DNA from 2 places in the Luteibacter flocculans genome. Region 2 is predicted to be linked to the other one. Evidence: riboswitches for the same ligand, from Rfam matches in the RefSeq annotation. Region 2 holds a riboswitch; the other holds the start of a gene.
What was found. A riboswitch is a leader RNA that binds a small molecule or an ion and turns the genes downstream of it on or off. The one in region 2 is predicted to bind cobalamin.

Region 1 (11,837 bases), 240 kb from region 2:
GCGTGATGCGCGGTTCGCCCGCACCGCCCGCGCGCATCGAGATCACGGTCGCCTTGCCGTTCGGATCGAGCGCTGCGGCGAGGTTGTCGCCGCCCGGGAAGAACGATGCCGTATGCCCGTCCGGTCCCATGCCGAGGATCAACGCATCGAACGGAAGGCCGAGCGCATCGATGCGTGCGCCGACGTCGGCAAGCGCGGCATCCACGTCGTCCTTGTGCGCACGGTCGAACAGCGGCAGGAACGCGGCGGTGTGCGCCTCGTGATGCAGCAGATGCTCGCCCACCAGCCGCGCGTTGGAGCGGTCGCTGTCGGTATCCACCCAACGCTCATCCACGAGGGTGATGGTGACCTTCGACCAGTCGATCTCCTGTTCGGCGAGCAGCGCGAACATCATCTTCGGCGTGCTGCCACCGGATACGGCGAGCGTGGCTTTGCCGCGCGCTGCAATGGCGTCGTCCAGCTTGCTGGCGACATCGCGTGCGAGCTTGTCGGCGAGGGTCGGCTTGTCGGCGAATTCATGGCGTACGAGTTTGGCGTTCATGCAGCGTCCTCGGCCCAGGTGCGGCCATCGCGTTCAATGAGCGCCACGGCGGCGCTCGGGCCCCAGGTGCCGGCGGTGTACGGCTTCGGCGTATCGCCGCTGGCCTCCCAGGCATCCAGGATCGGGCCGGCCCAGTTCCATGCCGCCTCGACTTCGTCGCGGCGCATGAACAGGGTCGGGTTGCCGCGTACGACGTCGAGGATCAGTCGTTCGTAGGCGTCGGGCTGTTGCACGCCGAACGCAGCGGCAAAGCTCATGTCCAGCGGCACGTGGCGCAGGCGCAGGCCGCCGGGGCCCGGGTGCTTGATCGTCAGCCACAGCTTCACGCCTTCGTCCGGCTGCAGGCGCAAGGTCAGGCGATTCGGCAGGAGCGGACCGCTGGAGAGGTCGAAGATCGAATGCGGCAGCGCGCGGAACGTGACCACGATTTCCGACACGCGGCTCGGCAGCCGCTTGCCCGTGCGCAGGTAGAACGGCACGCCGGCCCAGCGCCAGTTGCCGATCTCCGCCTTGAGGGCGACGAAGGTTTCGGTCCGGGACTGGTCGCTACCCAGTTCGTCGAGGTAGCCGGGCACGCTCTGGCCTTCCGCCGCACCGGCGCGGTACTGGCCGCGAACCGTGAGTTGCGCGGCGTTGGCGCTATCGATCGGACGCAGCGAGCGCAGCACCTTGAGCTTCTCGTCGCGCACCGCATCCGGCGCGAGCGACGACGGTGGCTCCATGGCGAGCATGCAAAGCAACTGGAGAATGTGGTTCTGGACCATGTCGCGCAGGGCGCCGGCACGGTCGTAATAGCCGGCGCGGTGACCGACGCCGACCGTCTCGGCCACGGTGATCTGCACGTGGTCGATGTGCTGCGCATTCCACAGCGGCTCGAACAAGGCGTTGCCGAAGCGCAGCGCAAGCAGGTTCTGCACCGTCTCCTTGCCGAGGTAGTGATCGATCCGGTAGGTCTGCGACTCGCCGAAGACCTTCGCCACGGCGTCGTTGATGGCGTTGGCGCTTTCCAGGTCGCGGCCGATGGGCTTTTCCAGCACCACGCGGGAGCGCTCGCCGTTCAAGCCCAGCGAGCCGAGGCGCTGGCAGATGTCGGTGAAGATGTCCGGCGAGGTCGAGAGATAGAACACGCGGATGTGGGTGGGTTGTTCCGCCATCAACGCCGCGAATTCGTCCCAGCCGTCGGCCTTGCGCGCGTCCAGCGAGCGGTAGCCGATCATGCGGATGAAGGCATCCAATTGGGCCGGCACCACATGCGAGACGCCCTTCTCGACGGCCGCGCGGACCTGTTCGCGATAGGCGGCATCGTCCAGGCCCTCGCGGGCCACGCCGACGATGCGGCTGGACGGCTGGATCTGTCCATCGACGAAGCGGTGGTACATGGCAGGTAGCAGCTTGCGGACGGCGAGGTCGCCGGTGCCGCCAAAAATGACCAGATCGAACGGTTCGATCGGCAGGAGGGGAGCGCTCACGGGAGTGGCCTCTTGAGGGATCGGTGGAGTCCGGTCGATCGTACCAGTGACATACCAGGAGGTACCAGCCCCGTACCACTGGCTGCGGCGTTGCGCCCCGTTTTACGGATCGGTAACACCCAGAAAACGTCCGTATGACCGTTTTGGATCGTGCAAACGAGCGTTTGAACTTCCCGGTGGTCTGGCCGGTCTTGCACAGGGTTGCCGCAGTGGTCGTGGATTGGTATCTTCGGCGGATGGAAAACGCCCTCGTCGCCGAGTACCAGCGCCTTCAACACGATCCGGCTTCCCGGCAGCCGCTGGCGTACATGCGCCTGCGCCGTGCCATCCGCAACGTGATCGAAAAGGGCGAGGTCCAGGTCGGCCACGCGCTGCCCAGCGAGCGCGATCTCGCCCGGGCGCTCACCCTGTCCCGGGTGACGGTGCGCAAGGCGATCGGCGGTCTTGTCGAGGACGGCCTGCTTACCCAGCGCCACGGCGCCGGCACCTTCGTGTCCGAGCGCATCGTGAAGCCGCTCTCGCGCATGACCAGTTTTACGGAAGACCTGCGGGCACGCGGACTCAACCCGCGCTCGGAGTTCTTCGAGAAGGCCATTGGCGAGGTCACGCCCGAGGAATCCATGGCGATGAATCTCTCGCCGGGCACCCAGGTGGTCCGCCTGCATCGCCTGCGCTACGCAGGCGACGAGCCGCTCGCCATCGAGCGAAGCGCGGTGCCGCTGGATCTCCTGCCCGATCCGCATCTTGTGGAGGATTCCCTCTACGACGCCTTGGACAAGCTCGGCAACCGCCCGCGACGCGCCCTGCAGCGTCTGCGCGCCGTGGTGCTCGGGCCTGCGCAGACGCGTCTGCTTCGTCTCGGGGCCGGCAGTGCCGGCCTGAACATCGAGCGGCGCAGCTTCCTCGACGATGGCCGCATCGTCGAATTCACCTGCTCCTGGTATCGCGGCGACATCTACGACTTCGTCGCCGAACTGCAGAGCGACTGACGAGCCTCATCATCATGACGATCCAGCCGCAAGACACCCTGATGTTCCGCGAAGCGCACGAGACCGCCGCGGTCGTGGAACGGCAGTTGGCCGACAACGAGGCCGTGGTCAGCGCGCTGGCCGAGCGTCTGCGCGCCAACCCGCCGCGCATGATCATCACCTGCGCGCGCGGCAGTTCCGATCACGCCGCGATGTACGCGAAGTATGTTTTCGAGACCCAGCTCGGCGTGGTGACGGCGTCGGCATCACCGTCGGTGACGTCGATCTATCACGCGCAGCAGCGTCTCGATGGCGCGCTGTATATCGCCGTATCGCAGTCGGGCAAGAGTCCCGATCTGGTGCGCAACGCGGAGGCCGCCAAGAAGGCGGGTGCGTATGTCGTCGCGCTGGTCAACGTCGTCGACTCGCCGCTGGCTGCGATCGCGGATGTCGTGGTGCCGCTGCATGCCGGTCCTGAGAAAAGCGTGGCTGCGACGAAGAGCTACCTCGGTGCGCTTGCCGCTATCCTGCATATCGCTGCGCGCTGGAGCGGCAGCGCCGAGATCGGCGACGCTCTCGCTGCGTTGCCTGCGCAGTTGCGCGGCGGGTGGGACGCCGACTGGAGCGCGCTCACCGATGGTCTCGTCGATGCACATAACCTTTTCGTCGTCGGTCGTGGCTTTGGCTTCGCCGGCGCGCTCGAAGCCGCACTCAAGTTCAAGGAAACCTGCGGCCTGCATGCCGAGGCTTTCAGTTCTGCGGAAGTGAAGCACGGCCCGATGGCGCTGGTCGGTCCCGACTTCCCGGTGCTGTTCTTTGCGCAGAACGACGACACGCTCCCGGGTGTGCTCGACGTCGCTGCCGAATTCCGCAAGCGCGGCGCGAAGGTGTGGATCGCCGCCCCGGGTGCCAGCGGTGAAGGCGTGTTGCCTCTCGTCGCCACCGCGCCGATCAGCGCACCGCTCGTCACGGTGCAGAGCTTCTATCGCGCCACCGCCGCGCTGGCATTGAAGCGCGGCTTCAATCCCGACGTTCCGCCGCACCTGAACAAGGTGACGGAAACGGTGTGACGCCGCATTCCAAGGACATTCCATGACCATCGCCCTCGTCAACGGCCGCGTACTTACCGACAACGGATTCCAGGGCGGCTTTGCCGTGCTGGTCGATGGCGGCACGATCACCGGCCTCGCCCTGCCTTCCGATCCGCGTGTACGCGCTGCCGAGCGTCACGACCTCGGTGGGCAAACGTTGCTCCCGGGCTTCATCGATTGCCAGGTCAACGGCGGTGGCGGCGTGTTGTTCAACGATGCGCCCACCGTCGAAGTGATCCGCACCATCGGCGAAGCGCATGCGCGCTTCGGTACCACTGGCTTCCTGCCCACGCTGATCAGCGACGATCCCGACGTGATGGCGAAGGCCATCGATGCCGTGAACGCGGCGGTGGAGCAGGGCGTGCCGGGCGTTCTCGGCATTCATCTCGAAGGCCCGTTCATCGCACCGGAGCGCAAGGGCGTGCACGATGCGGCCAAGTTCCGCGTCGCGGGTGCGGACGACGTCGCCATGATCGCGCGCCGCCACGGCGGCGTGACCTTGCTCACGCTGGCGCCGGAACGCGCCTCGGACGACGTCCTCGCGCAGCTCGTCGCCAATGGCGTAATCGTGGCGGCAGGACATACCGCTGCCGATTACGACACCACGCGTCATGCGCTCGGCAGCGGCGTCCGTGGCTTCACTCATCTGTTCAACGCCATGACACCCTTCACCAGCCGCGAACCCGGCGTGGTCGGTGCGGCGCTCGAAGATGCGGCGAGTTGGTGCGGTCTGATCGTGGATGGTCACCACGTGCATCCCGCCTCACTGCGTGTGGCGATCGCGGCGAAGGCACGCGAGAAGATGATGCTGGTCACCGACGCCATGCCGCCGGTCGGTTCCGACAATCCGAACTTCGTGTTGAAGGGCGAGACGATCACGGTACGCGATGGCGTCTGCCAGACGGCTGACGGTACGCTCGCCGGTTCGGCGCTCGACATGGCGACCGCCGTGCGCAACACGGTGCAGATGGTCGGCGTGTCGTATGACGAAGCCGCTCGCATGGCTTCCACCTATCCTGCCGCGTTCCTCGGCCTGGGCAGCACCCACGGCCACGTCGCCGCCGGCTACCGCGCCGATTTCGTGGTGATGGACGACGCTTACCAGGTCACCGAAACCTGGATCGGCGGCACGAAGGTCTTCGGCTAAACCACACGGAAGCTGCCCCGGCGGCGATGAAGCTCGCCGGTGGGAGCCAGCCTGCTGGCGATAGCAACTTGCCTCGCCGCCACACCGCTTCGTTGGCTTTTCGCCGCCAGGGTGGCTCCCACAAAAAAAGGCCGGCGCTCCGCGCCGGCCTTGATAGGGAGATCGCCGGTGGGAGCCAGCCTGCTGGCGATGGCAACTTGCCTCGCTGCCACACCGCTTCGTTGGCTTATCGCCACCAGGGTGGCTCCCACCTGTGCTGTTTTGTGTCCTTCGTCTTAGAGCGAGAAGTCGTAACGCACGCCAAGCCGCAGGTAGCGCGGGTTCTGGAACGCGATCGGACGGCGGTAGTCGTCGCTGACCACCGGCACACCGTTCTGCACCGTACCGGTCTCGCCCACGTCGATCTGACCGACGGGACGCTGGCTGCCGACGACGTTGAACACCGTGGCAGAGAACGCCAGTGGCTGGTTCTGGCCTGCCCACATCGGGCGGTACTCGGCGTTGAGATCGAGGTTCCATGTGTACGGCAAGCGGCCCTTCGACCCGCGCGGCGACGGCTGGAAACCGCACTCGAAGTACGAGGCGCCGTATTGGATCGCATCGACCGGATCTAGGCCGATGCAGTTCTTCGGACGCCCCGTCGCAACGGCCAGGTTGCCGCCGAACAACCATTCCTGCGTGGCCTGCCAGTAACCGTACGCCTTCAACTGGTGCGTGCGGTCGTTCGGCAGCGGACCGTTCGCGTACTGCATGATTTCCGGCGCGTCCCAGTCCTGCGTCACCGACGGATCGAGCTGGCCGATGTCCGACTTCAACTGGCCTTCCGAGTTGCCGTAGCTGCGCGAGAAGGTGTAGTCGATGCGGCCGTACCAATCGTCCGCGAAGTGATGTTCCAGATAGAGATCGAGCGAGTAATAGCTGCGCTTCAGATCCGGGAACGGCACATTGCCCGGCGGCGGGGAAGTGAAGTCGTCCTTGGTCAGCTTGAACGGCACGTACTGGCCGCCGCCCACGTCCACGAGGAAGGTGTTCGACTTGCCCGGATTGAACAGATAGCAGCCGGGCAGCGACGCGTTGCTGATGTCGATGCCGTTGCGCGCGGCATACGACTCGAACGGGCGCGAATCGCAGAAGTCGTCGATCGAGCTCTTCAGCTTGCGGTACGTAGCCTTCGCACCGAAGCTCCAGTTCTCGTTGATGGCCTTGTCGAAGCCGAGGATGTATTCGTCCTGGTAATACGCGTCGATGCCCTTCGCGGCCACGGTCTTCGGATCGGGCGTCGTGCCGTCCTCGCCGTTGAGGTACGCGCGGCTGCCGAGCTGGGTCAGGCCGGTCGGCTCGCCGTTGGCAGCCACGCCGCTATAGGTGTAGTACTCGCTGTAGTACGTGGATGCCGACGCGCCGCGGATCGCGACGTTGGACGGAATGGCGAGGTGATAGCGGCCGGCGTTCGCGTAGATCTTGAACGTGGAGTCGCCGAACACGTCCCAGGTCGCACCGAGGCGTGGCGCAAGCTGATGACGCTGCTTCACATAGGTCTCGCCGTCGCCATTCAAGTTCTTGAACTGCTCGTTGCGCAGGCCGAGGTACACCATCCAGCGATCGGTGACCTGCCAGTGGTCTTCGATGTACTGCGCTTCCTGTTCGGTCTTCACGCTTGCGCCGGTTTCGAAGAGACGCTTTTCCGCGACGTACGTGGTACCGGGCGGCGGCACGATGTCGGGACGGCCCGTGACTGTGCCCGCATTGCGATAGACCCAGCGGTAGCCGCCTTCGTAGATGTTGCCGGAGGTCGATTCGAGCGTCTGGTTGTCCACACCGACGCGCAGATCGTGATCGCCCGCGCGGTATTCCACGTCGAGACGCCAGCCGTGCGTCTTGTCCTTGGCACCGGCATTCAGCACCGTGCCGTTGACGAGGCCGCAGCCGGTAATCGGATTGGCGATGCCGCGACGGTTGTCCGTGATCCACGGGCAGTTCGACGAACCGGCGTAGCCAAGATCGCGCTCGTGCTTCGTGGTGGTGTGACCGTACAGCGCGTTGATGGTCAGGTCGTCGGTGATGTAGCCCGTGTACTTGCCGATGTAGACGTCACCGCCCGGTGCCGAGCCCGCGCCCGCATCGAAGTTCTTGAGATTGTCGGTGCCGAGATACGCACCGCGGCTGCGCGTGTCGTAGTCGTACGCGTAGACGCTGCGTTCGGTGTTGGTCTTGTCGCCGATGCCGGTGACTTCGAGCAGATGGTTGTCGGTGATGTTCCAGTCGATCTTGCCCATCCACTTCGTGGCCTTCTGCGTCTGGTTCGTACGCTGCGGGGCCAGAATGCTGCTGGTGGACTTGGTATCGGTGCGGGTGAAGTCGCCCGCAGCGAACAGGAACAGCTTGTCCTTGATCAGCGGACCGCTGATGTAGGCGGTGTACTGGGTGTCGCTGCGCTCGTTGTCGCCGCGGTTCTGGTACAGCTGGCCGTTGGTGCGATAGATATTGCGTGGCGACTGGCGTGCGCCGTTCGGCTGGATGTACATGCCGACGCCGCCCTTCCAGGTGTTGCCGCCGCGCTTGGTCACGATGTTGATCACGCCGCCAGTCGAGCGACCGTATTCCGCACCGTAACCACCGGTGAAGATCTGTTGCTGGTCGATCGCGTCGTAGGGCAGGCTGGTGAAGCCCAGGCCGGTGAGCGCGTTGGTCACCGCATAGCCGTTGATGTAGTACTGGTTCTCGGACGCCGACGAACCGCCGAACGAGGCGACGTTACCGTAGCGGCTGTCGCCGGAAATGACGCCCGGCGCGAGCAGCGCGGCCGCTGTCACGTCGCGTGCGAGAGGCAGCTTCTGCAACTGTTCCGAGGTAAGTACGGTGCGCGAGTCGACCTGGGACACGTCGATCGCGGGGAGGACGTTGCCGGTGACCTGCACGCCTTCCAGGTTCTGCGCGGAAGTTGCAGAAGCAGTCGCTGCGCCGCCGAAGGACACGTCCACGCCGCCGCCGAGGTTCACCTGCACGTTGTCGCGGCTTTCCGCGACCTGACCGCCGCGCTGGACCGATACCTTGTAGCGGCCGACCGGCAGCGAGCTGGCGCGGTAGCGCCCATCGGCATCCACGCCGACGTCGCGGGTCAGACCCGTATCCAGGTTTTCGAGATGGACGACGGCGCCGTCCGGCTGCGCGACGCGGCCGAACACGACACCGGAAGCATTGGACTGGGCGAGCACGGCGCCACTGGCGAAGCAGAAGGCGAGGGCGGTGCACAAGGCGGTGCGCCGAATGGCGCCATTGCGAACGTTGGAGGCCTGCATGTGTTTGTCTCCCCGAGGAAAAGCAAGAAAGCCGGCTGCGAAGGTGCGAGCCGAGCTCCGGCGGTATTGCTGTCTCATCGCCCCGCTCCACCGGTCCCCCCGGACGCGGCTTCGTAGGCCATGCCTCCCGTTGCGCCATACCGCGCGCCCGACAGCAATTCCTTTCGCTTGTAATCGAATTATTTTGCGATGGTCAACCCTGTGTTAAGCAAAAATTAAATTTGTCGTGACAAACAAGCACTTGCCGGCTACCATCCGCCCCGTTCGGGTGTCCGCGCCGACGGTGGTTGGCGTGGATTAAACGGGAAGCCGGTGCGTTCTTTCGTAGGACAAGGCCGGCACTGCCCCCGCAACGGTATGCGTCCAGGCGGGCATTGCCCGTTCGCGGACTCGGTAAGACGCCACTGCGCGAGCGGGAAGGCACCGGGTCCGGCCATCGTCGATGGCTGACGCGAGTCCGGAGACCGGCCCGATGTCGACCCGCCACCCCGGCGGGCGTCCCTGTTTCGATCGATTCGCGGAGGGCGGATCCGGACAGCCGCCGGGTTCCCTCCCGTTTGCCGTTCGTCGCACGTCCTCCGATTGCCTGCATGAGCCGCTTTGCGGCGAAAGGAAGACGTTCCATGAAGAAGACCCTGCTCGCGGCGGCGCTTTTGTCCACGATGACGATGGCCCATGCCGCCGACGCGCCCGACCGGCTCGATCCGGTGGTGGTGACCGCCAACCGTGCACCCACGCCGCTGGACGAGGTGCTGGCACCGGTCACCCTCATCACCCGCGAGGACATCGAGCGGCTGCAGCCGGTGAGCGTGCAGGATCTTCTCGTTGGCCTGCCCGGCGTGGCGATCGCGAACACCGGCGGCATCGGCCAGCAGACCTCGTTGTTCATGCGCGGCACCAATTCGTCGCACACGCTGGTGCTGGTGGACGGCGTGCGCGTCGGCACGGTGGGTGCCGGTCTGCCAGCCTATGAGCAGCTTCCCGTGGAGCAGATCGACCACATCGAGATCGTGCGCGGTCCGCGTTCGACACTGTATGGATCTGACGCCATTGGCGGCGTTATCCAGATCTTCACCCGCCACGGCCAGACCGGTGAGGCGCCGACCCCGACGCTGTCCGTCACGGGCGGTAGCCACGGCTATACCGCGGGGCAGGCCGGCATTTCCGGTGGCGGCCAGCACGGCTGGTACAACGCCAGCCTTGGCGGGCAATACACGGCCGGGATCAACGCTTGCCGCGTCGGCGCCGCGGAGGCCATGGCGGGCTGCTTCACCGACGAGCCGGATCACGATGCCTCGCGCATGTATAACGGCGCCTTGTCGGGCGGCTATCGCTGGGACGATGGCACCGAGCTCACCGGTAGCTGGCTGCGCAGCAAGGGCGACATCGAGTACGACGGCGACTTCCAGAACTTCACGCGCCGCTCCCAGCAGGTGGCCGGTGGGAAGCTGGCTTTCGACGTGATGCCGGCGTGGCGCATGTCGCTCGCGCTCGGCCAGAACCAGGACCGCGCCGACAATTACCTCAATGGCGCCGACAAGACGCTCGACTTCGTGAACTACGGCGTGGACAAGGCGCGGGTGGGCTATCTCTACTCCAAGCGCAATCAGGCGTCCTGGCAGAACGACGTGACCCTCGCCGCAGGCCAGACCCTGACGGCCGGTGTCGACTACCAGCAGGAAACGTTGAAGAGCGATACCGACTACCTGGCCGACTCGCGCAACAACACAGGCATCTTCGCCCTGTACCAGGGTCTGTTTGGCGCCCACGAACTCCAGCTTTCGGTCCGTCACGACCACAACACCCAGTTCGGCAACCACACCACCGGTTCGGCGGCCTATGGTTTCCGCTTCGACAACGGCATGAAGCTCACGGCGTCCTATGGCACCGCCTTCCACGCGCCAACCTTTAATGACGAGTTCTATCCGTACGGCGCGCCCGTCAATCTGAATCCGGAAACCTCGCGTACTGCCGAGATCGGGCTGTCTGCGCGTCCCGGGATCTGGAACTGGGCGGTGAACGCCTACCAGGCCACCGTGAACGACCTCATCGGCTTCGATGCCAACTTCCTGCCGATCAACGTGAGCAAGGCACGCATCCGTGGCATCGAGGGGCAGGTGGGTGCGGACGTCGATGGCTGGCATGTGCGCGGCTACGTCACGCTCCAACAGCCGAAGAACCGCGACGGCGGAAGCCAGGACGGCAACCTGCTCGCGCGTCGCCCGGAACGCACCGCCCGCGTGGACCTGGACAAGGACCTGGGCGCATTCACGCTGGGCGGCTCGCTCAACGCGGCCGGCCACAGCTTCGACGACGCCGCCAACACGCGCCGGCTGGGCGGTTACGCCACCGCCGACCTCCGCGCGACATGGCACGTCGATGCCGACTGGAGCGTGCAGGGCCGCGTCGCCAACCTCGCCGACAAGCGCTACGAGACGGCGGCCTATTACAACCAGCTGGGTCGCACCTACTATCTGACCCTGCGCTACGCGCCCGCACACTGAAACCGGGAACCCCTGTCTTCCGGCAGGGGCCCCACTAAAGGCACACGCGACGAAACGCGCGGGACGTCATAAAGTCCGCGGGCGCGGGGTACCTTCCCGCGAACACAGGACGTGCCGTGAACTTTTTTGCTCCCTTCATCCGCCGGCCCATCGGTACCTCGCTGCTTGCCGCGGGGCTGACCCTGGCCGGTGCCATCGCCTATATGTTGCTGGGCGTTGCCGCGTTGCCTTCGATCGAGGTGCCGGCGGTGTTTGTCCAGACGCAGATGCCTGGCGCCAGCGCGCAGACGATGGCGTCCACCGTGATCGCGCCCCTTGAGCGACACCTGGGGCAGATCCCGGGCGTGGACCAGATGTACTCGAACAGTACGGAAGGCGCAGGGTTCGTACGTATCCGCTTCGATATGAACCGCTCGACGGACGCTGCCGCGCGCGACGTGCAGGCCGCCATCAACGCCGCCGCCGCGGATTTGCCGGCCGGCATGCCGTCGCCGCCGCAGTACTTCAAGTTCGATACGGGCCAGATCCCCGTCCTGCTCGTCGCGCTTACCTCGAAAACGATGCCACCCGACAAGCTCTACGACGTGGTCGACACGCTGATCCGGCCGGCGGTCGCGCAGATCGACGGCGTATCGCGCGTGCAGATCTTCGGCGGTACGCCGCACGCGGTCCGTATCGAGTTGGATACCAACGCCCTTTCGTCGAAGGGGCTCACCGCAAACGACGTGTCGAATGCACTGCAGGCCGCCAATGTGAACTCGCCGCAGGGTGTGCTCTCCGACGGCGACTCACAGATGACGGTGATCGCCAACGACGGC
Region 2 (11,837 bases):
AGGCCTTGCAGCGCCGCGGACACACCGTGGGCTTCCTGGGCGACGGCATCAACGACGCCCCGGCGCTGCGCGAGGCCGACGTCGGCATTTCGGTGGATACCGCCACCGACATTGCCAAAGAGTCCGCCGACATCATCCTGCTCGAAAAGAACCTGATGGTGCTTGAGGAAGGTGTGGTCGAAGGCCGCGTCACCTTCGGCAACATCATGAAGTACATCAAGATGACGGCCAGCTCGAACTTCGGCAACGTGTTCAGCGTGCTGGTGGCGAGCGCGTTCCTTCCGTTCTTGCCGATGCTGCCCTTGCAGATCCTCGTGCAGAACCTGCTTTACGATCTGTCGCAGCTCTCGATTCCATTCGACCGCATGGACGACGAATATCTGCGCCAGCCGCGCAAGTGGGACGCGGGCGACATCGGTCGCTTCATGGTGTGGATCGGCCCGGTCAGTTCGGTGTTCGACATCACCACGTTCTGGCTGATGTGGCACGTGTTCGGCGCCAACGGCCCTGAGCACCAGTCGCTGTTCCAATCGGGCTGGTTCATCGAAGGCCTGCTCTCGCAGACCCTCGTGGTGCACATGATCCGCACGCGGCGCATTCCGTTCCTGCGCAGCATGGCGTCGGCGCCGGTGCTGGCGCTCACGGGCGCGATCATGGTGGTGGGCATGCTCATTCCGTTCAGCACGCTGGGTGCGCGCATCGGCATGCAGCCGTTGCCGGGCATCTATTTCGCCTGGCTGGCGCTGACGCTGGTGAGCTACTGCATCCTGACCCAGGTAATGAAGACGATCTACATCCGGCGTTACGGCCGCTGGCTGTAACGCGGGAAGGTGCGACATTCGGGCAGGGACGGCGACGACGCGTTGCCGTTCCTACCCCTCGCCAGGCGCGATCGCCACAGGCCCGAACGGGCAGCGCGGGACATACGCGCTGAGGCCACGAGCGTTTCATAGGTGCTCCCCAACCACGGAGTCACCACGATGCTTCGATCCACCTTGGCCGCTGCGCTTTTCGTTCTCCCGGCCGCTGCTTTCGCACAACCGACCACCACCACCGATCCGGCCCCGGCGCCCGTGCGCTACGTGGATGCCCTCGACTGGCCGACCCGTGACGCCGGCACGGCGTCGTTCGGCGAGGCCGAAGACCGTCTCAACATGGCCTTCGATCGCCTCTGCGGCGACACATTCTGCGAAGGCGATTACTCCAACCTGACGCCGCTGCAGCTCAGCTGCTCGGTGGACGCTACCAAGGCCACGCTGAAGCAGTGCCTGTGGGTGTTTGCCGGCAGCCATGCCTCCGTGAACCCGAAGTCGGGCGCCGTGCAGGCCACGGCCAAGCTGTTCAAGTGCAAGCTGCTGCTGGCGAAGGACACGCCGGTGGATGCGTTCTATGAGGTCATGACCGGCGGCGATCCGCTCAACGACAAGCTGCCCATGACCAATCACTCGGTCTACGACGGTCTGCTCGGCTGCCTGTGGTGATGTGAGTAAGGTGGCTTCCGCATTGCGCGGGAGCCACCATTTCACGGGGATCAGGGGCTCGCCATCCGGACAGGTGTCGCATGGTCCACGGCATCGATCTGTTCCGCTTCCTGCGGTCGTTCCTGCGGCGCTTCCTCGGGCATGGCGATCACGACGCGATCGCGACCGTTGGCCTTGCCCCGATAAAGCGCTTCGTCCGCCACGATCAACAGGCGGTCCAGGTCCGCGCCGTGCCGCAACGTGCAGGCGACGCCGAAGCTCGCCGTGACACGTGCTGTCGAAGGACCGCCGGCCGGTGGTGCAGCGATGGCCGAACGGATCATCTCGGCGCGCTTGGCACCGCTCGCCTCATCGGTGAAGGGCAGCAGGATCGCGAATTCCTCACCGCCGAGGCGGCCGAAGACGTCGTGCTGGAGCAGGTGATCGCGGCATTCCGCCACCACACGAAGAAGGACCCAGTCGCCTTCCGAATGCCCGTAGGTGTCGTTGACGAGCTTGAAGTGGTCGAGGTCGAACAGGATGAGGCACGAGGGTGTCCCGTTCCTTCCCGCCGCCTGCAAGGCTTGCGTGGCTTCATCGACGAAGTGCTGGCGGTTGCAGATGCCGGTGAGGCTGTCGCGCCGGGCCATGCGCATGAATCGAAGCTGCGCGCGCTTGGTACGAACCAGCCATAGCGCAATGGCGGCAAGAACGGTGAGCAGCAGTGCGATATACAGGCGACTGGTCTCCATGGCGCGCCGATCGACTTCGCGCTGCAGGTGCAGGATCTGGTTCTGCCGGTCCAGTGCATCGGCTTCCATGCGGCTGGACGCCACCTGTTGCTTCACCACCTGGTAGGCGATGGCGCGTGCGGTCACGTCATTCAGATAGCCCTTGTCGACCTGCATGTAGCGTTCGAGCCACTGCGTGGCCATCTGGAAGTCGCCGTGGCGTCGCGCCACGAGGTACAGCGTATGCAGGGCACTTGCGAGAGGCTCGGAGTACTCGCCCGGCACCGCGCTGTCGACAGCCGCATGCGCGTACTTCTCTGCGGCTTCCACCTCGCCCAGTTCCCAGTGTCCGCGCGCGAGTAGCGACTCGACCTGCGACGTCAGACTTGGATATTGATCGTGCAATACCGACGCGTAGTGCTTCTCCAGCAGCGACACCGCGTCCTGTGGTCGGCCGTCGGCGATCGCGCTCTCTGCCACGTCGGTGCGCAAGGCATTGGCGATGAGCTTCTCGCCAGCCGCCTCGCAGTCGGCGACGCCCTGCACGTAGCGCGGATCGCTGCCGACGATACGCTTGCCACGATACAGCGCATGCAACTTGATATACGTGCCCTTGCACGCACTCGCGTTGGCGGGCGTGTTCTGGATCATCCGTTCGGCATAGTCGGCGGCCAGGTCGTACTGGCCGGCCGTGGTCAACATCTGCGCCGCCTCGCCAAGCCCTTGCAGCAACGCCTGCGGGTCATTCACGTCCGGCAGTGTGTCCGTCAGTTCGCTGAGGCGCGAGAACGCATCCTGATAGCGATGGCCGATGCCCAGGATGTTGATCAGCGTGGCCGTGGCGCGGAAACGCAGGGTCTTGTCCGACGAACTGCCGACGACGGATTCCAGCAAGGGAATGGCCGCCTCGTAATCGCCGGCATAGGCCACCTGCCACGCTTCGAGATAGTGCAGATGCTCCCGTTGCTTTTCCGTCAGCGACGCCGCGTCCTGGCTCAACCGTGCCAGTGTCGTGACAAAAGCCGAATGGTCCGAGGTCTTGGTCGCATCCGCCTGGGCGAGGGTGGTCGTCGCATCCTCGCCCGGCTTCAACTGGGCCACAGCCATGCTGGCGTACGACGCCAGCAACAACGCCACCGCACACAGCGAGAGCCGGTGGCGAATGTGGCCCACGAACCTCATCTCACGCCTAGGCGCTGTGCGCGAGCGCGGACTTTTCCGCACCGTCGTTGTCCGGCGCTTCTTTCTTCTCCTTCTCCTGCTCCTGGTTCGGATCTTCCTTCTCACGGTCGAGCTGGATGCTGTAGTAAGTGCCCGGCGCCACGCGTTCGCGCAGCGTGTCTTCGTCAGCCGCGAGAATGGCGGCGGCGAGTTCACCGTCGACGTTCGCCTCGGCAAGTTCGCGTGCCAGTGCTTCGGTCCCCGCGTCGCGGAGGTCGGCCTCGGCGCCCATGCGCGCCAGGAAATCGATTACGTTCGACATGTCTTCCCCTATTGGATGACGCCGGAACACCTCCCCAGGTGACCATGCGCGCGCCGATCATAGCGCGCCCGCGGGCTCGGTCCGTTAAGGCGCTTCCGATGCTGCAAATTCGGCCAGACGCGCGCGTATGGCGAGGTCGGGTTCCAGCGGCGTGCAGGGGGGGATCGCCAGCGTATCCGGCATGCCGAGCGAGGCGTCCTGCACACTGCCGAGTGGCATGCGTTCGATCCGCGGCGTCTGGAAGGGCAGGGTGGCGGCGCGGTAGATCACCACCTCGTGGGTGGGCGGGTAATGGCGACTCAGGACCTCGACCAGCACGGCGAGACGACGGGGCTCGGTGTCGAAGCGTCCGCCGCTCAGGTCGCCGGCAATGCCGACCTGCCAGAGCACCAGCCATGCGGAGGTATCGACCGAGCGCCGATACAACATGAACTGGGTGGCTTCGAAGTGCTGGCAGCCCGTTCGGCCGGGGTCCAGGCCAAGGTCCGCGTAGAGGCAGTCCTCGGACGAGATGCCCGGCTCCATCCGCGCCACATAGCCCTCCGCGCGTGCTCGCGCTACCGCCTCGTGCGGTGCCTGCGCGAAGACGCCGGGATGACCATAGAACACGCCGCACACGCGTCGTCCTGCACGCACCTCGGTCAGCATCGCCTCGACCATGTCCCGGTATGTCGCCTGCCGTGGCTTCGCCTCGGCGTAGAACGGCTGAAGACTGCGAACGTCGGGGTGCAGACGGCGTACCCACTGCTCCACGACGCCATCGGATACTCCGGCGAAGACCACGTCTGCCGCCGTGATCTGGCTCCGCGCGATCGGCGTCAGGTGCGAGCCGAGCATCATGCCCAGGCCCACGCATGTCAGCGTGCCGGCGGTCGCTGCCGTCATGGTGTTCTCCCCCTTGGTTCTCAGCCGCGATGGTAGCGCTCGCCGGAGGCCGCCGCCCGGAAAACGCCATGCCTCGGTCACGGATGGCGCAGGGGATGAGCGCAGCATGGCCCGACCGTTCACAGGGGAGCAGGTTCGATCATGCAGCGTACGCCCGGTCTCGATACCTTGCGCGCCATCGCCATCGTCTGGGTGATGCTATTCCACAGCTATCTGCTCGGCGGCCTGGGTACCGGCTTTGCGACGCTCGAACACGCCGGGTGGATGGGCGTCGATCTCTTCTTCGTGCTCAGCGGTTACCTGATCGGCTCGCAGGTGCTGCGTTCGCTGCATGCCACCGGCACGCTGGACCTTGGCGACTTCTATCGGCGTCGCGCCGTACGCATTCTACCGGCGTTCTTTGTCGTACTCGCCATCTATGTGGCCTTGCCGGGATGGCGCGAGACGCCGGGCATGCAACCGCTGTGGCAGTTCCCGACCTTCACCTTCAACCTGCTGTTCGACAACCCGGAAAACTACGCCTTCTCGCACGTGTGGTCGCTGTGCGTGGAAGAGCATTTCTACCTCGTGTTCCCTCTGCTTGCCCTGGCGCTCGCACGCCGTGCGTCGGTCGGCGCGTTCGTGGCGATCTGTCTCGCCGTTGTGGTGGGTGGCATGCTCCTGCGTGCCTGGCTCTGGTCGAGCCAACTGGCCCCCGCGCTGGTGGGTGACGGCGACGGTGCCGGCCTGCCTTACCTGCGTTATCTCTACTACCCGACATGGTCGCGCCTCGATGGGCTCGTGGCCGGTGTGGCACTCGCAGCGACGGGTGTCTTCCGGCCCGCCATGATCGCGCGCCTTCGCGCGCACGCGACGGCGCTGCTTGCGTGCGGTCTGCTGGTGCTCGGCGCCATGCTCGTTCTGTTCGACGGCGCGCGCATGGACTTCTGGCCGTGCGTGGTCGGCTATCCCGCACTCGCCCTTGGCATGGCGTTGCTTGTGGCAGCGGCCAGTGGCGATACGTGGCTGGCGCGCCTGGAGGTGCCGGGTGCCGGGTGGCTTGCACGCGCCTCGTACAGCCTCTACCTGTGCCACAAGCTTGTCTTCACGCTCGTCCAGACGGCTTTGGACGGCCATCTGGCGGACTATCGCTTCCTGCGTTTCGCCATCTATGCCGTCGCGACACTCGCCGGAGGCGCCTTGCTGCACTACGCGATAGAGCGCCCGTTCCTGCGCTGGCGTGACCGTTTCGCGAAACGTTCCGCTACACTGTCGCCGCCCAAGGTGATCCGAGGCGGCAGCGCCGCGGATTGAAACGGGAATCCGGTGACGCGCGGTTCGACACATCGCGCCATTCCGGAGCTGCCCCCGCAACGGTAGGCGAGTAAACGGTCGGCATCGAAGCCACTGTGCCCTTGAGGCATGGGAAGGCGCCGCCCCGCAGGCATGGCCTGCGCTCGTGAGCCCGGAGACCGGCCTCGTGGTACACCGGACAGGCGGAGGGCCATGTCGTGGGTGGCCGTCGAGTTCTGCCGCCGGCAATCCCCACCTATCCCTGCACTTGTCCCCGCCATCATGCCGCGCGGGTTGGCGCGGTTCGCAGGGAGTCATCACGTGTCGTTTCGTTTCCGCCGCCTCGCGCTTGCCATCGCGGTAGCTTTCGTCGTGCCTGCCGTCGCCGTTGCCGACGAGGCCTCCACCGATCTCGACCAGGTCGTCGTCACCGCCAGCCGCACCGATCAGGGACTCACCCAGGTGCTTGCTGCGTCGACCGTCATCGACCGTGCGGAGATCGAGCAGCGCCAGCCGCGCTCGCTCGCCGATCTGTTGCGCGGCACGCCCGGCGTCTCCATCGCCAACAACGGCGGTCCCGGCAAGGCCACATCGGTGTTCATGCGCGGCACCGAAGCCGATCACGTGCTCGTGCTGGTGGATGGCGTGCGGGTGGGCTCGGTCACGTCCGGCACGGCTGCCTTCCAGGACATTCCCGTCGATCAGATCGAGCGGATCGAAATCGTGCGCGGCCCTTACTCCAGTCTCTACGGCTCCGATGCGCTCGGTGGCGTCATCCAGATCTTCACCCGTCACCCGCAAGGCAGCTTCGTACCGCAGGCATCGATTGGCGTGGGCAGCGACAACACGTTGCGTGGCGCGGTCGGCTTTGCCGGTCGCGGTGCCAACGGCTGGTATGCAGTCGAGGCCAATCACGACCAGACCGATGGCATCAATGCATGCCGCGGCAGGCCCAGCCCCGGCGGTGGCGGTTGCTTCACCTACGAGCCGGATCGCGACGGTTATCGCAACAATGCGCTGTCGCTCAAGGGCGGCTGGCGCTTCGACGAACAATGGGATGCGGACGCCAATGCCACGCGCAGTGAAGGCCGCAATCACTACGACGGCACCAACAGCAACTTCGCCGCGTCGGCCACGCAGGTGCTCGGCAGCCGCGTGCGCTACAAGCCCGCGCAGGACGTGCTGTTGACGGCAAGCCTCGGGCGCAGCGAAGACCTTTCCACCGACGAGAAGGACGGTGTCTACGCCGATACCTTCAACACGCACCGCGATCTCGCCTCGATCCAGGCCGATCTCGGCCGCATCGGCGGTGCCATGGGCCTTACGACGGTGGGCTTCGACTGGCAGCGCGACCGCGTCGTTGGCAGCACCGACTATCTCGTCGATGCGCGGCGCAACCATGCTCTGTTCGCGCAGTGGCAACAGGAGTTCGGCGCAAACTCGATCCAGGCGAGCCTCCGCCGCGACGAGAACAGCCAGTTCGGCGGCAAGACCACGGGCAGTTTGCAATACGGCTACGCGCTGACGAACACCTTGCAGGTGACCGGCAGCTACGGCACGGCATTCAAGGCCCCCACGTTCAACGATCTCTACTATCCCGACTACGGCAACCCCGATCTGCGTCCCGAAACCTCGCGCAACGTCGAATTGGGCCTGCGCGGCACGCCGGGCTGGGGGCATTGGTCGATCAACGCGTTCCAGAACCGCATCGATCACCTCATCGTGTTCGACGCGAGCCTTACGGGGCCGCTGTTCCCCTTCGGTGGTGCGAACAACGTCGATCGCTCGCGCATCCGTGGCGTGGAACTCGCTGGCGACACGACGCTGGGCGACTGGCGGCTCGCGGGCAATGCCACGTGGTTGCAGCCCGAGGACGATAGCGATGATGCGAATCACGGCAACCTTCTGCCGCGTCGCGCGCGCCGCACGGCACGGGTGGACGTCGATCGCTCGGTCGGTGCGCTGAGCGTCGGGGCGAGCGTGTTCACCTCCGGGTATCGCTACGACGACACGAGCAACCTGCACCGGCTCGGCGGCTACACGCTCACCGATCTTCGCCTGGCGTATGCGTTTGCGACGGCCTGGAAGGTCGAGCTGTCCGCAAACAACGTGTTCGATCGCCATTACGAGACCGCCCGCTACTTCAACCAGCCTGGCCGTAACTGGCTGCTCACGCTGCGCTACCAACCCCGTTCGTAATCCTCCATGCCACTGCGAGGTTCCACCATGAAACCGCTGTCCCGCCCGATGTTCGCGGCCGTTGCCGCTCTGTTCGCCGTGGTCATGATCGGCACGCGCTTCCATCACTTCGGCGATGCGTTGCACTTGCCCGACGCATCGATGGCACTGTTCTTTCTCGGTGGCATCTATCTGCGCAAGCACCTGGCCTTCGTCGCCTTCGTCGTGCTTTCCGTTTTGGTGGACTGGTATTCGGTGAGCTATGCAGGTGTCAGCGACTTCTGCATTACCGTGGCCTATGCATTCATGCCGCTGGCCTACGCGGTGCTCTGGTACGCAGGCCGCCTGCTGGCGCCTCGCTACGACGGTTCGCTGCGCTCGCACGCGCTGGTGTTCGCTGGGCTGCTGGTGAGTGCAACGCTGTCTTATGCAGTCTCCAACGGTGCCTTCTACTGGCTCGGTGGGCGCTATACGGCACCGCACATGGCGGAGTACGTCCAGCGCTTCGCTCAGTGGGCACCGCTGTTCGTGCGTGCGGCAGCCGGGTACGTGCTGGTGGCCCAGGTGATCCAGGCACTCGTGTTCCGCTTCGTGCCCGGTCAGCGTGGGCAGCGTACGGCGCAGGCATGAACGAGACGACGCCCTGGGCCGCCATGGACGACGAGGCGCGCCACCGCGACCGCATGCGCCGCAAGAAGGAGCTGATCGATCGCCGCATCGCACGTGCGACGATCGATCGCGGCGTCCTTGTGGTGAACACCGGCAATGGCAAAGGCAAGAGCTCGTCGGGCTTCGGCATGCTGGCGCGATCGCTCGGGCACGGGTTCCGCTGCGGCGTGGTGCAATTCATCAAGGGCAGTTTTTCGACGGGCGAGGAAGCCTTCTTCCGCGTGTTCGAAGATGGCCCCTTGAGCTATCACGTGATGGGCGAGGGCTATACGTGGGAGACCCAGGACAAGGCGCGCGACATCGCCGCCGCTATGGCGGCCTGGGAAGTCGCGGAGGGCATGTTGAGCGATGCGAGCATGGATTTCGTGCTGCTGGACGAGTTGAACATCGCCTTGGTGAAGGGCTATGTCCCGCTCGATCGCGTGCTGGCGGTACTCCTCGCGAGACCGTCGCAGCAGCACGTGGTCATCACGGGGCGCGGTGCGCCGGATGAACTGATCGCGCTGGCCGATACCGTGACGGAGATGCGCGTGATCAAGCACGCGTATCAAGCGGGTATCCGTGCGCAGAAGGGGATCGAGCTATGAGTCGCCACTGCCCCGCGCTGTTCGTGTCCGCGCCGGCCTCCGGGCAGGGCAAGACCAGCGTCACTGCTGCCCTGGCACGCGCGCATGCACGTCAGGGCAAGCGGGTGCGGGTGTTCAAGACGGGCCCCGACTTCCTCGATCCCACCATCCTGGCGCGCGCCAGTGGCGAGCCCGTGTATCAATTGGACCCCTGGATGGGCGGGGACGATGACGTGCGTGCGCGCCTGTACGAGGCCGCCGGTGATGCCGACCTGATTCTGGTCGAAGGCGTGATGGGTCTCTTCGACGGTTCGCCGTCGAGCGCGGATCTCGCCATCGCGTTCGGTCTGCCAGTTCTCGCGGTGATCGACGGTAGCGCCATGGCGCAGACCTTCGGGGCGCTGGCACACGGACTGGCGACGTATCGACCGTCACTTCGCCTGAGCGGCGTGCTCGCCAATCGCGTCGGCAGTCCGTATCACGCCGGCTTGCTGCGGGACAGCTTGCCTGCCGATATCGACTGGTACGGCGCGTTGCCGCGTGATGCCGCGTTGACCTTGCCGGAACGTCACCTCGGCCTCGTGGCTGCCGCGGAGCTGGACGACCTCGACGCCCGGCTGGATGCGTTGGCCGATGTCTGGGAGGCGCAGGATCGTGTCGCGCTTCCGCCACCCGTGACCTTCGATGACGTCGCGCTGCCGGCATCGCGCGTGCGTCTCGATGGGGTGCGCATCGCGGTCGCGCAGGATGCGGCGTTTGCCTTTCTGTATCCGGCGAACATCGATTTGCTCCGCGAGGCCGGTGCGGAGCTGCTCTTCTTCTCGCCGCTCGCGGGCGATCCGTTGCCGGCGTGCGACGCGGTCTGGTTGCCGGGCGGCTACCCGGAACTGCACATCGACACATTGGCGGCACGCGACGATCTTCGACGCGATCTTCGCGCACACGTGGACGCCGGCCGGCCACTGCTCGCCGAATGCGGCGGTCTGCTCTACGCGTTGGATCGGCTTGCGGATCGCGAGGGGCATACCGGCACGATGGCCGGACTGCTCGAAGGACACGCGACGATGCAGCCCCGGCTCGCCGCACTGGGCATGCAGGAGGCAGCGCTTCCGGAGGGAGTTCTGCGCGGACACTCGTTCCACTATGCGCAGGCGAGCATCGGCAGCGATGCGTTGGCAACCGCACACAACCCGCATGGTGGGCCCACGGCGGAGCGCATTTATCGACGCGGCCGCATGACCGCGAGTTTCGTGCATTTCTGTTTCCCGTCGCAGCCGGACGCGGCGGTGCGCCTGTTCCTGCCATGACGTTCGCGCTCACGCTGTTCGCGGCCTGCCTGCTGGATGCGTCGCTCGGCGAGCCGCGGCGCTATCACCCGTTGGTTGGGTTCGGTCGGTGGGCGAGTGCCGTGGAACGGTGGCTGCATGCGGACAACCGCTGGGCCGGCATCGTCGCCTGGGCGGTGGCGGTACTTCCGGCGGTCGTGCTGTTGTGGAGCGTTCGCCGAGTTGTTCCGTTCCCGGTGACGTGTGCCATCGACGTCCTCGTGCTCTACTTCGCGCTCGGCCGCCGCAGCCTCGGCGAGCATGCGCGACCCGTTGCCGATGCCCTGGACGAGGGCGATCTCACGACGGCGCGCCTCGCCGTCGGGCGGATGGTCAGTCGCGATACCGAGGTGCTCGACGCGTCACAAGTCGCCGCGGCAGCCACGGAATCGGTGCTCGAAAACGGGCATGACGCCGTGTTCGGTGCCTTGTTCTGGTTCGTGCTGCTCGGTGCGCCCGGCGCCTTGTTGTTTCGTCTCGCGAATACGCTCGATGCCATGTGGGGCTACCGCACGCCGCGCTACGGGCGTTTTGGCAGCGCGGCGGCACGCATCGACGACGTGCTCGGGTTTGTCCCCGCGCGGCTGACCGCATTCACTTATGCCTCCCTTGGCCATTTCGTCACGGCATGGCGTTGCTGGCGCACGCAGGCCCCCATCTGGGACAGCCCGAATGCGGGCCCCGTGATGGCGGCGGGGGCGGGCGCCTTGCGCACGCAGCTTGGCGGCGCGGCGCCCTATCACGGCCAGTGGGAAGAGCGCCCGATCCTTGGCGAGGGCGATGCACCGGATGCGCAGACGATTCGCCGCGCATTGCGCCTCGTGGATCGCGGCACGATCGCCTGGCTCGTGGTCGCGTCGCTGGGCGGGATGGCTGCGCATGCTTGAGCACGGTGGTCGACTCGAACGCGCCGCGCGCGACTACGGCATCGCTCGCGACGCGTGGCTCGACCTCTCCACGGGCGTGAGTCCCTACGGTTGGCCCGTACCGCCGATCCCTCCGCGTGTCTGGCAGCGTCTTCCCGAAGATGACGATGGGCTGCTTGATGCTGCACGCGCGTACTACGGTGTTCACGACCTGCTGCCCGTGGCGGGATCGCAAGCGGCCATCGCCGCGTTGCCGCGGCTGCGTGCGCGATCGCGCGTCGCCGTGATCGAACCCACCTACGCCGAGCATGCCCATGCCTGGCGGCAGGCCGGGCACGAGGTGACATCGCTGACGCTGGCCGATCTGCTCGCTCGCGTCGCTGACTTCGATGTCGTGATCGT

Region 1: it holds a riboswitch for cobalamin, as region 2 does, so the genes downstream of both, IM816_RS00550 (TonB-dependent receptor domain-containing protein) here and btuB (TonB-dependent vitamin B12 receptor) in region 2, are expected to answer to the same signal.

The regions. Positions count from the first base shown of each region.
Region 1 covers NZ_CP063231.1:116,366-128,202, forward strand. Annotated here, with positions in the region: gene pgl (6-phosphogluconolactonase) at 1-541, opposite strand, end outside; gene zwf (glucose-6-phosphate dehydrogenase) at 538-2,010, opposite strand; gene IM816_RS00530 (GntR family transcriptional regulator) at 2,247-2,999, shown strand; gene IM816_RS00535 (SIS domain-containing protein) at 3,014-4,048, shown strand; gene nagA (N-acetylglucosamine-6-phosphate deacetylase) at 4,071-5,216, shown strand; gene IM816_RS00545 (TonB-dependent receptor) at 5,492-8,515, opposite strand; cobalamin riboswitch at 8,765-9,002, shown strand; gene IM816_RS00550 (TonB-dependent receptor domain-containing protein) at 9,139-11,019, shown strand; gene IM816_RS00555 (efflux RND transporter permease subunit) at 11,136-11,837, shown strand, end outside.
Region 2 covers NZ_CP063231.1:360,668-372,504, forward strand. Annotated here, with positions in the region: gene mgtA (magnesium-translocating P-type ATPase) at 1-821, shown strand, start outside; gene IM816_RS01485 (hypothetical protein) at 981-1,481, shown strand; gene IM816_RS01490 (diguanylate cyclase) at 1,532-3,364, opposite strand; gene IM816_RS01495 (hypothetical protein) at 3,381-3,674, opposite strand; gene IM816_RS01500 (SAM-dependent methyltransferase) at 3,759-4,559, opposite strand; partial or broken gene IM816_RS01505 (acyltransferase family protein) at 4,701-5,810, shown strand; cobalamin riboswitch at 5,804-6,033, shown strand; gene btuB (TonB-dependent vitamin B12 receptor) at 6,114-8,030, shown strand; gene IM816_RS01515 (hypothetical protein) at 8,058-8,639, shown strand; gene cobO (cob(I)yrinic acid a,c-diamide adenosyltransferase) at 8,663-9,265, shown strand; gene IM816_RS01525 (cobyrinic acid a,c-diamide synthase CobB) at 9,262-10,551, shown strand; gene cbiB (adenosylcobinamide-phosphate synthase CbiB) at 10,548-11,456, shown strand; gene cobD (threonine-phosphate decarboxylase CobD) at 11,449-11,837, shown strand, end outside.